DNA from 2 places in the Streptomyces sp. NPDC054765 genome. Region 2 is predicted to be linked to the other one. Evidence: riboswitches for the same ligand, from Rfam matches in the RefSeq annotation. Region 2 holds a riboswitch; the other holds the start of a gene.
The links. Region 2 has a riboswitch for cobalamin ahead of ACWGJY_RS25045 (cobalamin biosynthesis protein). Riboswitches for the same ligand answer to the same signal wherever they lie in the genome.

Region 1 (5,673 bases), on a different contig from region 2:
GGCGCCCGCCGAACGCCTCGCGGTCGGCAAGGTGGACCAGGCTGCCGTCCAGGGCGGCGCGGGCGCCGCCGAGCGAGCAGGCGGCGATGCCGAGCCGGCCACCGTTCAGCCCGTTCATGGCGATGCGAAACCCGTCGCCCTCCCGGCCGAGCAGCCGGTCGGCGGGCACGCGCACGCCGTCCAGGACCACTTGGCGGGTGGGCTGGGCGTTCCAGCCCAGCTTTTTCTCGTTCACTCCGAAGGACAGCCCGGGGTCGTCCTTGTCGACGAGGAAGGCGGAGATGCCGCGTGGGCCGTCGTCACTGGTACGGGCCATGACGACGTAGACCTGAGAGGCGCCGGCGCCGGAGATGAATTGCTTGACGCCGGTGAGGAGGTAGCTGTCGCCGTCGCATACGGCGCGGGTGCGCAGTGCGGAGGCGTCCGAGCCGGCGCCCGGTTCGGTCAGGCAGTAGCTGCCCAGGTCCTCCATGGCGCACAGTCTGGGCAGCCATCGTTCGCGCTGGGCGGCGTCGCCGTAGTGGTCGATCATCCAGGCGACCATGTTGTGGATGGAGACGAAGCCGGCGATGGAGGGGCAGCCGGAGGCCAGCGTCTCGAAGATCAGGACGCCGTCGGCCCGGCTGAGCCCGCTGCCACCGGCCTCCTCCCGGACGTAGATGCCGCCGAGGCCGATCCCCGCGGCCTTGCGCAGGACGTCCACCGGGAAGTGTCTGTCCTGGTCCCACTGCACGGCGTTCGGGGTGAGGTGGTCCTGGGTGAAGTCGAGGGTGGCCACGACGAGGGCGAGCTGGTCGTCGGTGAGCATGGTGGTGGTCATGGCGCTCACTGCATGGTCGGGAGGGTGAAGCTCGCGCCCTCCTTGGCCCCGGAAGGCCAGCGCGAGGTGACGGTCTTGGTGCGGGTGTAGAAGCGGATCGCGTCCGGCCCGTGCTGGTTGAGGTCGCCGAAGCCGGATCGCTTCCAGCCGCCGAAGGTGTGGTAGGCGACCGGCACCGGGATGGGCACGTTCACGCCGACCATGCCGGTGTTCACCCGGCGGGTGAAGTCGCGGGCGGTGTCGCCGTCCCGGGTGAAGATCGCGACGCCGTTGCCGTACGGGTGCTCGCTGGGCAGCCGCAGTGCCTCCTCATAGTCGGCGGCCCGCACGACACACAGCACGGGGCCGAAGATCTCCTCCCGGTAGACGCGCATCTGCGGGGTGACCCGGTCGAAGAGCGAGGCGCCCATGAAGAAGCCGTTCTCGTGCCCAGTGAGCGTGAAGCCCCTTCCGTCCACGATGAGTTCTGCGCCTTCATTGACGCCGATGTCGACATAGCGGCGTACGCGGTCGAGGGCATCCCGGCTGACCAGCGGCCCGAAGTCGGCCTCGGGGTCGTCGCTGCGGCCGATGCGCAGCTGCCCGATCCGCTCCTTCAGCCGCTCCACCAGGGCATCCGCGGTGGTCTCGCCGACGGGGACGGCCACGGAGATCGCCATGCAGCGCTCTCCCGCCGAGCCGTAGCCCGCCCCGATCAGCGCGTCGACAGCCTGGTCGAGGTCGGCGTCCGGCATCACGATCATGTGGTTCTTGGCGCCGCCGAAGCACTGGGCACGCTTGCCGTGCGCGGCCGCGGTGGCGTAGATGTGCGCGGCGATCGGGGTCGAGCCGACGAAGCCGAGCGCACCGACCCGGGGGTCCGTCAGCAAGGTGTCGACGGCTTCCTTGCCCCCGTTGACGACGTTGAGGACGCCTGGCGGGAGGCCCGCCTCCAGGAACAGTTCGGCGAGCCGGAGCGGTACGGAGGGGTCGCGTTCGGAGGGTTTGAGGATGAAGGAGTTGCCGCAGGCCAGCGCGGGCGCGGCCTTCCACAGCGGGATCATCGCGGGGAAGTTGAACGGGGTGATGCCGGCGGTGACGCCGATGGGGCCGCGCAGGGAGTGCACGTCGATCCCGCTGCCGGCGTTGTCGGTGAACTCACCCTTGAGCAGATGCGGGATGCCGGCGGCGAATTCGACGACCTCCAGTCCGCGTTGCAGGTCTCCGTGGGCGTCGGCCACCGTCTTGCCGTGCTCGGACGACAGCAGTCGGGCGAGTGATTCCCTTTCCCCGTCGACCAGTTGGAGGAATGTCAGCAGCACGCGGGCTCGGCGTTGCGGATTCCATTCGCCCCACTCACGCTGAGCCTCGGCGGCATCGGCGATCGCCGCCTCGGTCTCGGCGCGGTCGGCGAGCGGGACACGCGCCTGGACCTCACCGGTGTTGGGGTCGTACACATCGCCATAGGTCCCGGAAGTGCCCGGGGTGTGCTTGCCGCCGATGAAATGTGCCAGTTCACGGACCATGAAAGCCTGCTCTCCGTCAGGTGAGATCCGGGGATGGCGCGCCGGCCCGGCACGGACGCCGGACGGCGTGCGCACGGGCAGCACGAGAAACGCAGGGCTGGGCAACCGTCAGATGCCGGTGATCGGTAGCCGTCGGTTTCGCCGGTCGAGAGCGTGGGTGCACACCGGTGCCATGCGTGTCTGCTCCATCCTCGTGGACAACACGGAACACCCCGCGGCCGGTATCCTGACTCCCGGATCAGCACACGCTCCCCGGCCTTCCCGACGGACTTCTCCGTCAGTGGCCGGTCTCTTTCGGGGAGCGCATTCCCCGGTCACAGTGGCGGGACCGCGCCGGAATCGCACCGGCTTCCCTGCACCGCGGGCCTTGCCCCCGAACATATAGTTGGACGTCCTAGTAAGTCCACCCCGCCACGGCCCGCACAAGAGCGCTTCGCAGTCGCGCACGCCGCCGGTTGCGGCCCGTGGAGCGGGCCTGGCCGGGATGTGCGCCTGCGGTCGCGCGCGCTCAGGCGTCTTGTTCGGCGACGGGGTAGGGCACGAAGGTGCTCCTGTTCTCGTCCACCGCGAGCCGGCGGTCCAGTGGCGGCACCGCCCGCTGCGGGCAGTCGGTGCGTTCGCAGATGCGGCAGCCCATGCCGATCGGGGTTGCCGCCGCGGCGTTGTCGAGGTCCAGGCCGTCGGAGTAGACCAGCCGGGAGGCGTGCCGGATCTCGCAGCCGAGGCCGATGGCGAAGGTCTTGCCGGGCTCGCCCCAGCCACCGCGGTGCCGGGTGATCGCGCGGGCGGTCCACAGGTAGCGCTGCCCGTCCGGCATCCCGGCGATCTGTACGTGGATACGGCCGGGGCCGCGAATGCCTCGTAGACGTTCCACAGGGGGCAGGTTCCGCCCGCGCGGGAGAAGTGGAAGGCCGTCGCGGACTGTCGTTTGGACATGTTTCCCGCGCGGTCGACGCGTACGACCTCGCCGGGGCGGATGCCGATCTTTGTGGCGAGTTCCTCGGCGGCGAGATCGGTGTCGTGGAGGTAGTTCCGGCGGCGGTAGAAGAATTCGCGGATCTCCTCATGTGCGGAACGGGGCAGTGCGGTGATGGTCTGCCCTCTTCCCTCCGCGGCTTCGGACAGCCGCTCGGCGAGCTGATGGTTGCGGCGGCCGAGATCGACCAGCACCCCGGCGACGGCCGGCCTGCGGGAGGCGAGTTCGGCGAGGTCGGAGGAGGACACCCGGTCGGCGGTGATCTCGTTGACGAGGGCATCACGCAAATCGGCGACCAGCCGGCTGGTGTCGTGCTCGGAGAAGAACCCCGCATCGACGCCGAACACCTCGGTGAGACGGAGCAGGACCGGGACGGTCAGCGGGCGCGAGTCGTGTTCCATCTGGTTGAGGTAACTGGGAGAGATCTCCAGCATCCGCGCCAGGGCCGCCTGGCTCAGGCACAGGGCCGACGGATCGTAAACGGGACCCCACAAACCTTCTTCAGCCCGGCGACGAGATCTGCGACCGCTGGAATTGCCCAGCCGGTGTTTCCCGGCGCCGGCCCCGCGCGTGCGCCGACGGCTGATGGCTGACGTTCAGAACGATCCGCTGGCGCTCCTTGAGCTTCCCACCGCCCGTCCGGCCATGACTCACCTCTTCAGCCAGGCGGAGAGATGTCGCGACTGGGGCTGTGCCGGGCTTCCGAATTCGATCGCTTCCGCGGCTTGGCTCCCCGCGGATCCGAGGTCGTCGTGCCGCTCAACGCCCTCCGCCGAGTCCGGCACGGCGCCGACCGCATCCAACCGCCACCAACGAGCCCACACCGTCGCGTTGGCGGCGATTCGGAGGGGCGCTTAGCGTGGGAGGGACGGCGGTTCGTACACAGTTTCCGTGCGCGCGGCCGGACCGCCCTCGACGTGGAGGACCGGGATGGCATCTGTCTCCTTCCTGCTCGTGGCCGTGATCCTCACGGCGCTGGCCTTCGACTTCACCAACGGGTTCCATGACACCGCCAACTCGATGGCCACCTCCATCGCCACCGGGGCGCTGAGCCCCCGGGTCGCCGTCGCCGTCGCAGGTCTGCTCAATCTGGGCGGCGCCTTCCTCTCCACGGAGGTGGCCAAGACGATCTCGGGCGGCATAGTCCAAGACAGCAAAGTGTCCCTGGTGATGATCTTCGCCGGGCTGATCGGGGCGATCCTGTGGAATCTGGTCACCTGGCTCCTCGGGCTGCCCTCCAGCTCGTCCCACGCCCTGTTCGGCGGGCTGATCGGCGCGGTGTGGGTGGGGGCCGGGGGTTCCGCGGTGCGCTTCGGCGCGATCATCGAGAAAATAGTGATCCCTGCGGTGGCCTCGCCGGTCGTGGCCTGCGTGATAGCGCTGCTGGCCACCTACCTCGCCTACATGATCACCCGGAGGACCTCGCGCCGCACCGTCGGGAAGGGCTTTCGCGCGGGACAGATCGGGTCTGCGTCCTTGGTGGCCCTGGCGCACGGCACCAATGACGCCCAGAAGACGATGGGGGTCATCACCCTGGCACTCATCTCGAGCGGGGTGCTCAGCCATGGCGCGGGGCCGCCCTGGTGGGTGGTGCTGAGCGCGGGCCTGGCGATCTCCCTGGGCACTTACGTGGGCGGCTGGCGAATTATCCGGACCATGGGTAAGGGACTCACCGACATCCAGGCCCCGCAGGGCTTCGCCGCCGAGACCAGCGCGACCGCGGTGATCCTGGCCTCGTCGCACCTGGGGTTCGCGCTGTCGACCACCCAGGTGTGCACGGGCAGCATCCTCGGCGCGGGGCTGGGCCGCAAGCTGGCACACGTGCACTGGGGCGTCGCCGGACGGATCGCGGTGTCCTGGCTGCTGACGCTGCCGTCCGCGGCCGCGGTGGGAGGCCTGGCAGCGTGGCTGGCCGACCAGGGCAACGTGGGGGTGGCCCTGGTCGCGGGCATCGCGCTGGCCGCCGCGGCGGGCTTCTACGTGCTCTCGCGCCGCCGTCCGGTGAGCCCGGAGAACGTCAATGAGGTGCCGGCACCTGCCGCGGAGCCCACCGTCAGGTCGGCCGCCTGAGCCGGGCGGGCCGTCGTCGAGGAAGGGGAGCGGGATGGACATCGACTGGGGCACTCTCGCCGGGGTCTTCGGTGTCAGCCTCGGGATCACCGTGGTGGTGGTCGTGATGTTCTCGCTCGGACTGGCCGCGTGGGCCCGCGCCGGGCACGGCGAGCCCGCCTCCGACGTGCCCCGGGGCCGGCACCAGAAGGTGGCGGCCGTCACGGCCGTGCTGTGCTTCGCCGCCTGCCTCTCGGTCGCGGCCTACGGGATCGACCTGATCGTTCCCGGCTGACTCCACCACACCACACCACTCCACCCGA
Region 2 (5,673 bases):
CCCGTGGTGGCCGGTACGAGGACGACCGCCAGGACCAGCAGGATTCCGGGCCAGTGCCGCAGGTACGACTTCAGCCGGCGGCGTAAGCGGATCCGCAGCGGGGTCGGGGGCCGGGCCTCGGGGGTGGCGAAGGACAGGATGACATCGTCGACGGTGTTCTGCTTGGCCGAGCGCGGCTCCCACACGTCGCCCATCGGGGTCCGTTCGCCGGCCAGCCGCTCGCGCAGCTCCCGGACGAGGTCCTCGAAGGTGACGCACCGCTTGCCGGGCAGGCCCCGCTCCAGGGTCTGCGCCACGGCACGGGTGAAGACGCTGCCCCCGGCGGGTTCCTCGCCGCTGAAGATACGGCGGTTGGGCTGCGCGGCCATCAGCAGCGACGTGGGCTTGCGGCAGGAGTGGAAGGCCTCGCTCGCGTTGCCGGCGTAGCAGCACTCCAGGACGATCACGATGCGGTCGGCCCGCGCGTTGTCCAGATAGGACAGCACCATGTCCTGCCAGGAGACGGTCTTGTGACGCCGTTCCGAGGCACCGACCATGAGGTGCAGATTGCCGCCGTCGCGGCCCACCCGCCCGTGGCCGGAGAAGTACACCAGCAGCAGCCCGCGTGCCTCCTGGGTGACGGTGTCCAGCGCCTGTTCCACCTCCCAGGGCTCCTGGGGGCGGCAGATGACGACCTCGCCCTCGGTGAACAGATCGGTGCCGGGGGCGAGCAGGGCCCGCTCCAGGGCCTGGGCGTTGTCCTTCACCGCGGGGAGCGGGCGCAGGGTGCGGTAGTCGTCGACACAGATCAGCAGCGCCCGGTTGCCCTTGCCCCGTGCGTCGTATTCGGACATCCGGCTCAGTCCCCGGCGGTGCTGCCGCTCCCGTCCGCCGGACTGCCGGGATCGGGGTGTTCGGGGGACGGGGCGTCCGGGCCCGCGTCGCCGAGCGCGCGCAGGTCCTCGTCACCGCCGCCGACCGCGACGGCGGGCCGTTCGCCGGTGTCCCGTTCCTCGCGGCGTCGTCGCAGCCACTCCTGCAGGGCGATGCTCAGGCTCTTGGTGATCTCGGTGGCGACCGCACCGACGATGACCAGGATCAGATCGTCGACGCCGGCGGCCATCTCGCCGGGGCCGTCGTCGCCCTCGTCCGCCGGCCGCGGCCGCAGCGCCCAGTCGTGCTGCCTCCGGTCCAGCCACGGCTCGCGCTCCAGCCACGCCTTGAGGTCCTCGATGTCCTGGTCAGGATTGTTCGTGCCCGTGATCCTGATGCGGATCTCGTGGCGGTCAGCGCGCTGCGGCATCCCCCGGCCCCCTTCCGGCGGCCCCGTCACCGCCGTGCACCAGATAGTGACGCGGGATCAGGGGCGCGGGCAACCGTCTGTGACGCGGCTGCCACGCTGTGGCGTGCACCACAGGCCGTGCCACAGGGCAGCGTCGCAGGTCAAGGGGGAGTTGACGGGCATTCGCGGGGCGTGGTGGACTGCGCGGGCCATACGGCGACAGCTGAGGAAGTCCGGTGCGAATCCGGCGCGGTCCCGCCACTGTCACCGGGGAGCGTTCCTCCAGCGAAGGCCACGGTCCGCCTCGCCTGCGTCCGACGGCGCAGGCAGGGACTGGAAGGCCGGAGGAGTCGCCGATCCGGGAGCCAGGAGACTCTTGTCGCCGTCACGTCGAGCCAGGGCGCGGACCCTGAGTGAGGACATACCGCCATGCCCGGCCGCCTTTCAAGAGTTCCACTGCCCGCTGCCGCAGGGCCCCTTCGAGGCGTCGCGGGCCGGGCAGGACGTGGTGGACACGCCGTAGCGGCGGTCTGATCCGATGCGCGGCGAACACGCGGGATATGCGTGCGGCGCGGCTCTCGGCTTTCTCGGCGACCTGATCGCGGCGGACCCACGGCGCGGCCATCCGGTGGCCGCCTTCGGCCGGGCCGCGGGCGCCGTCGAGCGCCGGCTGTGGCGCGATCACCGCGGATACGGGGCGGTGCATGCCGTGCTGTGCGCCGGCGGTGCCGCTGCCGGTGCCGCGCTGGCGCAGCGCGCCGTACGGGCCGCCGTCCCGGCTCCGCTGCGCGGCGGCGCCCACATCGCGCTGACCGCGGCGACGGTCTGGGCCGTGCTGGGCGGCACCTCGCTCGGCCGGGAGGCGCGGGCCGTCGGCGGTGCGCTGACGGCGGGTGACCTGGACGTGGCACGGGAGCGGCTGCCGCATCTGTGCGGGCGCGATCCACAGGCGCTGGACGGGCCGCAGATGGCCCGCGCGGTGGTGGAGTCGGTCGCCGAGAACACCTCGGACGCCGTGGTGGGCGCCCTGGTCTGGGGCGCGCTGGGCGGGGTGCCCGGCCTGGTGGCGTTCCGGGCGGTGAACACCCTGGACGCGATGGTGGGGCACAAGTCGCCGCGCCACCGCCGTTTCGGCTGGGCCTCGGCCCGCCTTGACGATGTCGCCGGCTGGCCCGGCTCCCGGCTGACCGCCGCGCTGACCGTGCTCGCGGGCCCCGGCCGGCGCGGTGCGCTGCGGGCCTGGCAGGCGGACGGCGGCGCGCACCCCAGCCCCAACGCGGGCCCGGTGGAGGCGTCGTTCGCGGGCGCGCTGGGCGTGCGGCTGGGCGGCACGCTGGCGTACGGCGGGCGGGTGGAACACCGTCCGGTGCTCAACGACGGGGCGCCGCCGGTCGCGGTGGCCGACATCGAGCGGGCGGTGCGGCTCTCGCGGCGGGTGAGCGTGCTGGCGCTGGTGACGACGGTGGCGGCGCGGCCGGTGGCCGGCGCGGTGCGGGCAGCGGTGGCCCGGGGGCGCAAGGCGGGCCGGGCATGACGCCGCAGACCGTTTTTTCCCCGCTGCCCGCCCCGCTTCGGGGGGCGGGCGGGTGCGGTGACGCGCCGGGCCGTGGTGGCAGCGGCGCGTACGGCTCACAACGGCCGGGGTCCCGGCGCAGGAGGAGGACCCGGTGAACGGGCGGTGGAAGGCATCAGGCGGGGCCGTCGGCGGTGGCCTGTTGGTGGCCGGTACGACGTCCGACGCCGGCAAGAGCGTGGTGACGGCGGGGATCTGCCGCTGGCTGGCCCGCCAGGGCGTGCGGGTGGCGCCGTTCAAGGCGCAGAACATGTCGCTGAATTCGTTCGTCACGCGTGAGGGCGCGGAGATCGGGCGGGCCCAGGCGATGCAGGCCGCCGCGGCGCGGGTGGAGCCGACCGCGCTGATGAATCCCGTCCTGCTCAAACCGGGCAGTGACCGCAGCAGCCAGGTGGTGCTGCTGGGGAAGCCGGTGGGCGAGCTCAGCGCCCGGGGGTACTTCGGGGGGTCCGGGGGGCCGTCCCCCGGGAAGACGCAGTACGCGGGGCACCGGGAGCAGTTGCTCGGCACGGTCACCGACTGCCTCCAGGAGCTGCGGCGGACGTACGACGCAGTGATCTGTGAGGGCGCCGGCAGCCCCGCCGAGATCAATCTGCGGCGTACGGACATCGTGAACATGGGCCTCGCACGGGCCGCCCGGATCCCGGTGGTCGTGGTCGGCGACATCGACCGCGGCGGTGTGTTCGCCTCCTTCTTCGGCACCACCGCGCTGCTGTCCAAGGAGGACCAGGCGCTTCTCGCGGGCTATCTGGTCAACAAGTTCCGGGGCGATGTGTCGCTGCTGGAGCCGGGGCTGGAGATGCTGCGCGGTCTCACGGGGCGGCAAACGCTCGGTGTGCTGCCCTTCTCCCACGGGCTCGGCATCGACGAGGAGGACGGGCTGAGGGTGTCGCTGCGCGGCGCGGTGCGCGAGAGCGTGGTGGCCCCGCCGCACGGCGCCGAGGTGCTGCGGGTGGCGGTCGCCGCCGTACCGCTGATGTCGAACTTCACGGACGTGGATGCGCTGGCCGCGGAACCGGGTGTGGTGGTGCGGTTCGTGGACCGGGCCGAGGAGCTGGCCGACGCGGACCTGGTGGTGCTGCCGGGGACCCGGGGCACGGTCCGGGCGCTGCAGTGGCTGCGCGAGCGCGGGCTCGCGGACGCGGTCGCCCGGCGGGCCGCCGAGGGCCGCCCGGTGCTGGGCATCTGCGGCGGTTTCCAGATGCTGGGCGAGCGCATCGAGGACGACATCGAGTCGAAGGCGGGCGCGGTCGACGGGCTGGGGCTGCTGCCCGTACGGGTGCGGTTCGCGGCGGAGAAGACCTTGGCCCGGCCGGTCGGCGAGGCACTGGGCGAGCCGGTGGCGGGCTACGAGATCCACCACGGGGTCGCCGAAGTGACCGGCGGGGACGAGGCGTTCATGTCCGACGGCCAAGGGCGCAGCCTGGACGGGTGCCGGTCCGGCTCCGTATGGGGCACGCACTGGCACGGTTCGCTGGAGAGCGACGGCTTCCGGCGGGCCTTCCTGCGGCGGGTCGCGGCGGACGCGGGCCGGGCGTTCGTCCCCGCCCCCGGCACCAGCTTCGCCGCCCTGCGCGAAGAGCAGCTGGACCGGCTCGGCGATCTGATCGAGGAGCACGCCGACACCGGCGCGCTGCTGCGGCTGATCGAGCAGGGGGTACCGGAGGGGCTGCCGTTCGTGCCTCCGGGGGCGCCATGAGGGCCCCGAAGGCACGACATCACCCCCGCGAGCGCGGGGAGCAACGCAGCAGCTCCACGAGGTGTTCGTGCAGCAGCGGACCACCCCTGCTCAGGCAGGGCCAAGGGCACAAACGTGCCGTATAGAGCACCCAGTTCGACCGGCAACGGACCAAACCCACTCGAAGGAGTGATCACCAGATGAGCACCCGGTATCCGTTCACCGCCGTCGTCGGCATGGACGAGCTACGGCTGGCGCTGCTGCTCAACGCCGTCAGCCCTGCGGTGGGCGGAGTCCTCGTCCGTGGCGAGAAGGGGACGGCCAAGAGCACCGCCGTGCGCGCGCTGGCAGATCTCCTGCCCGACGTTGCGGTTGTCCCGGGCTGCCGCTTCAGCTGCGATCCCACCGCGCCGGACCCGCAATGTCCCGATGGGCCGCACGAGATCCGTCCGGGCGAGTCCCGCCCGGCCCGTATGGTCGAGCTTCCGGTGGGCGCCTCGGAGGACCGGTTGGCCGGTGCGCTCGACATCGAGCGCGCGCTCGCCGAGGGCGTCAAGGCCTTCGAACCGGGCCTGCTGGCGGACGCACACCGAGGGATCCTGTACGTCGACGAGGTCAACCTCTTGCACGACCATCTCATCGACCTCCTCTTGGACGCGGCCGCGATGGGCGCCTCCTACGTGGAGCGCGAGGGCGTCTCCGTACGGCATGCGGCGCGCTTCCTGCTCGTCGGCACCATGAACCCCGAAGAGGGCGAGCTGCGGCCGCAGCTGCTGGACCGGTTCGGTCTCACCGTCGAGGTCGCCGCCTCGCGCGAGCCCGACCGGCGGGTGGCGGTGGTCCGGCGCCGGCTGGCGTACGACGCCGATCCGGCCGGCTTCGCGGCGCGCTGGGCCGCCGAGGAGGACGCGCTGCGCCACCGCATCACCGCGGCACGGGAGTTGCTGCCGGACGTGACCCTGGGGGATGCGGCGCTGCGGCAGATCGCGGCGACCTGCGCGGCGTTCGAGGTGGACGGGATGCGTGCGGACATCGTGATGGCGCGGACCGCCACGGCGCTGGCCGCGTGGGCGGGGCGGACCGACGTCCTGGAGGAGGACGTACGGCAGGCCGCGCTGCTGGCGCTGCCGCACCGCCGGCGCCGTAACCCCTTCGACGCGC

Region 1: another riboswitch for cobalamin. It lies ahead of ACWGJY_RS07920 (CoA-acylating methylmalonate-semialdehyde dehydrogenase); the one in region 2 lies ahead of ACWGJY_RS25045 (cobalamin biosynthesis protein).

Annotation. Positions count from the first base shown of each region.
Region 1 covers NZ_JBSHBP010000008.1:64,602-70,274, forward strand. Annotated here, with positions in the region: gene ACWGJY_RS07915 (acyl-CoA dehydrogenase family protein) at 1-820, opposite strand, end outside; gene ACWGJY_RS07920 (CoA-acylating methylmalonate-semialdehyde dehydrogenase) at 826-2,325, opposite strand; cobalamin riboswitch at 2,525-2,703, opposite strand; partial or broken gene ACWGJY_RS07925 (short-chain fatty acyl-CoA regulator family protein) at 2,834-3,795, opposite strand; gene ACWGJY_RS07930 (anion permease) at 4,232-5,371, shown strand; gene ACWGJY_RS07935 (hypothetical protein) at 5,406-5,645, shown strand.
Region 2 covers NZ_JBSHBP010000043.1:37,129-42,801, reverse strand. Annotated here, with positions in the region: gene ACWGJY_RS25055 (caspase family protein) at 1-833, opposite strand, end outside; gene ACWGJY_RS25050 (hypothetical protein) at 839-1,282, opposite strand; cobalamin riboswitch at 1,488-1,636, shown strand; gene ACWGJY_RS25045 (cobalamin biosynthesis protein) at 1,800-2,795, shown strand; gene ACWGJY_RS25040 (cobyric acid synthase) at 2,929-4,533, shown strand; gene ACWGJY_RS25035 (putative cobaltochelatase) at 4,713-5,673, shown strand, end outside.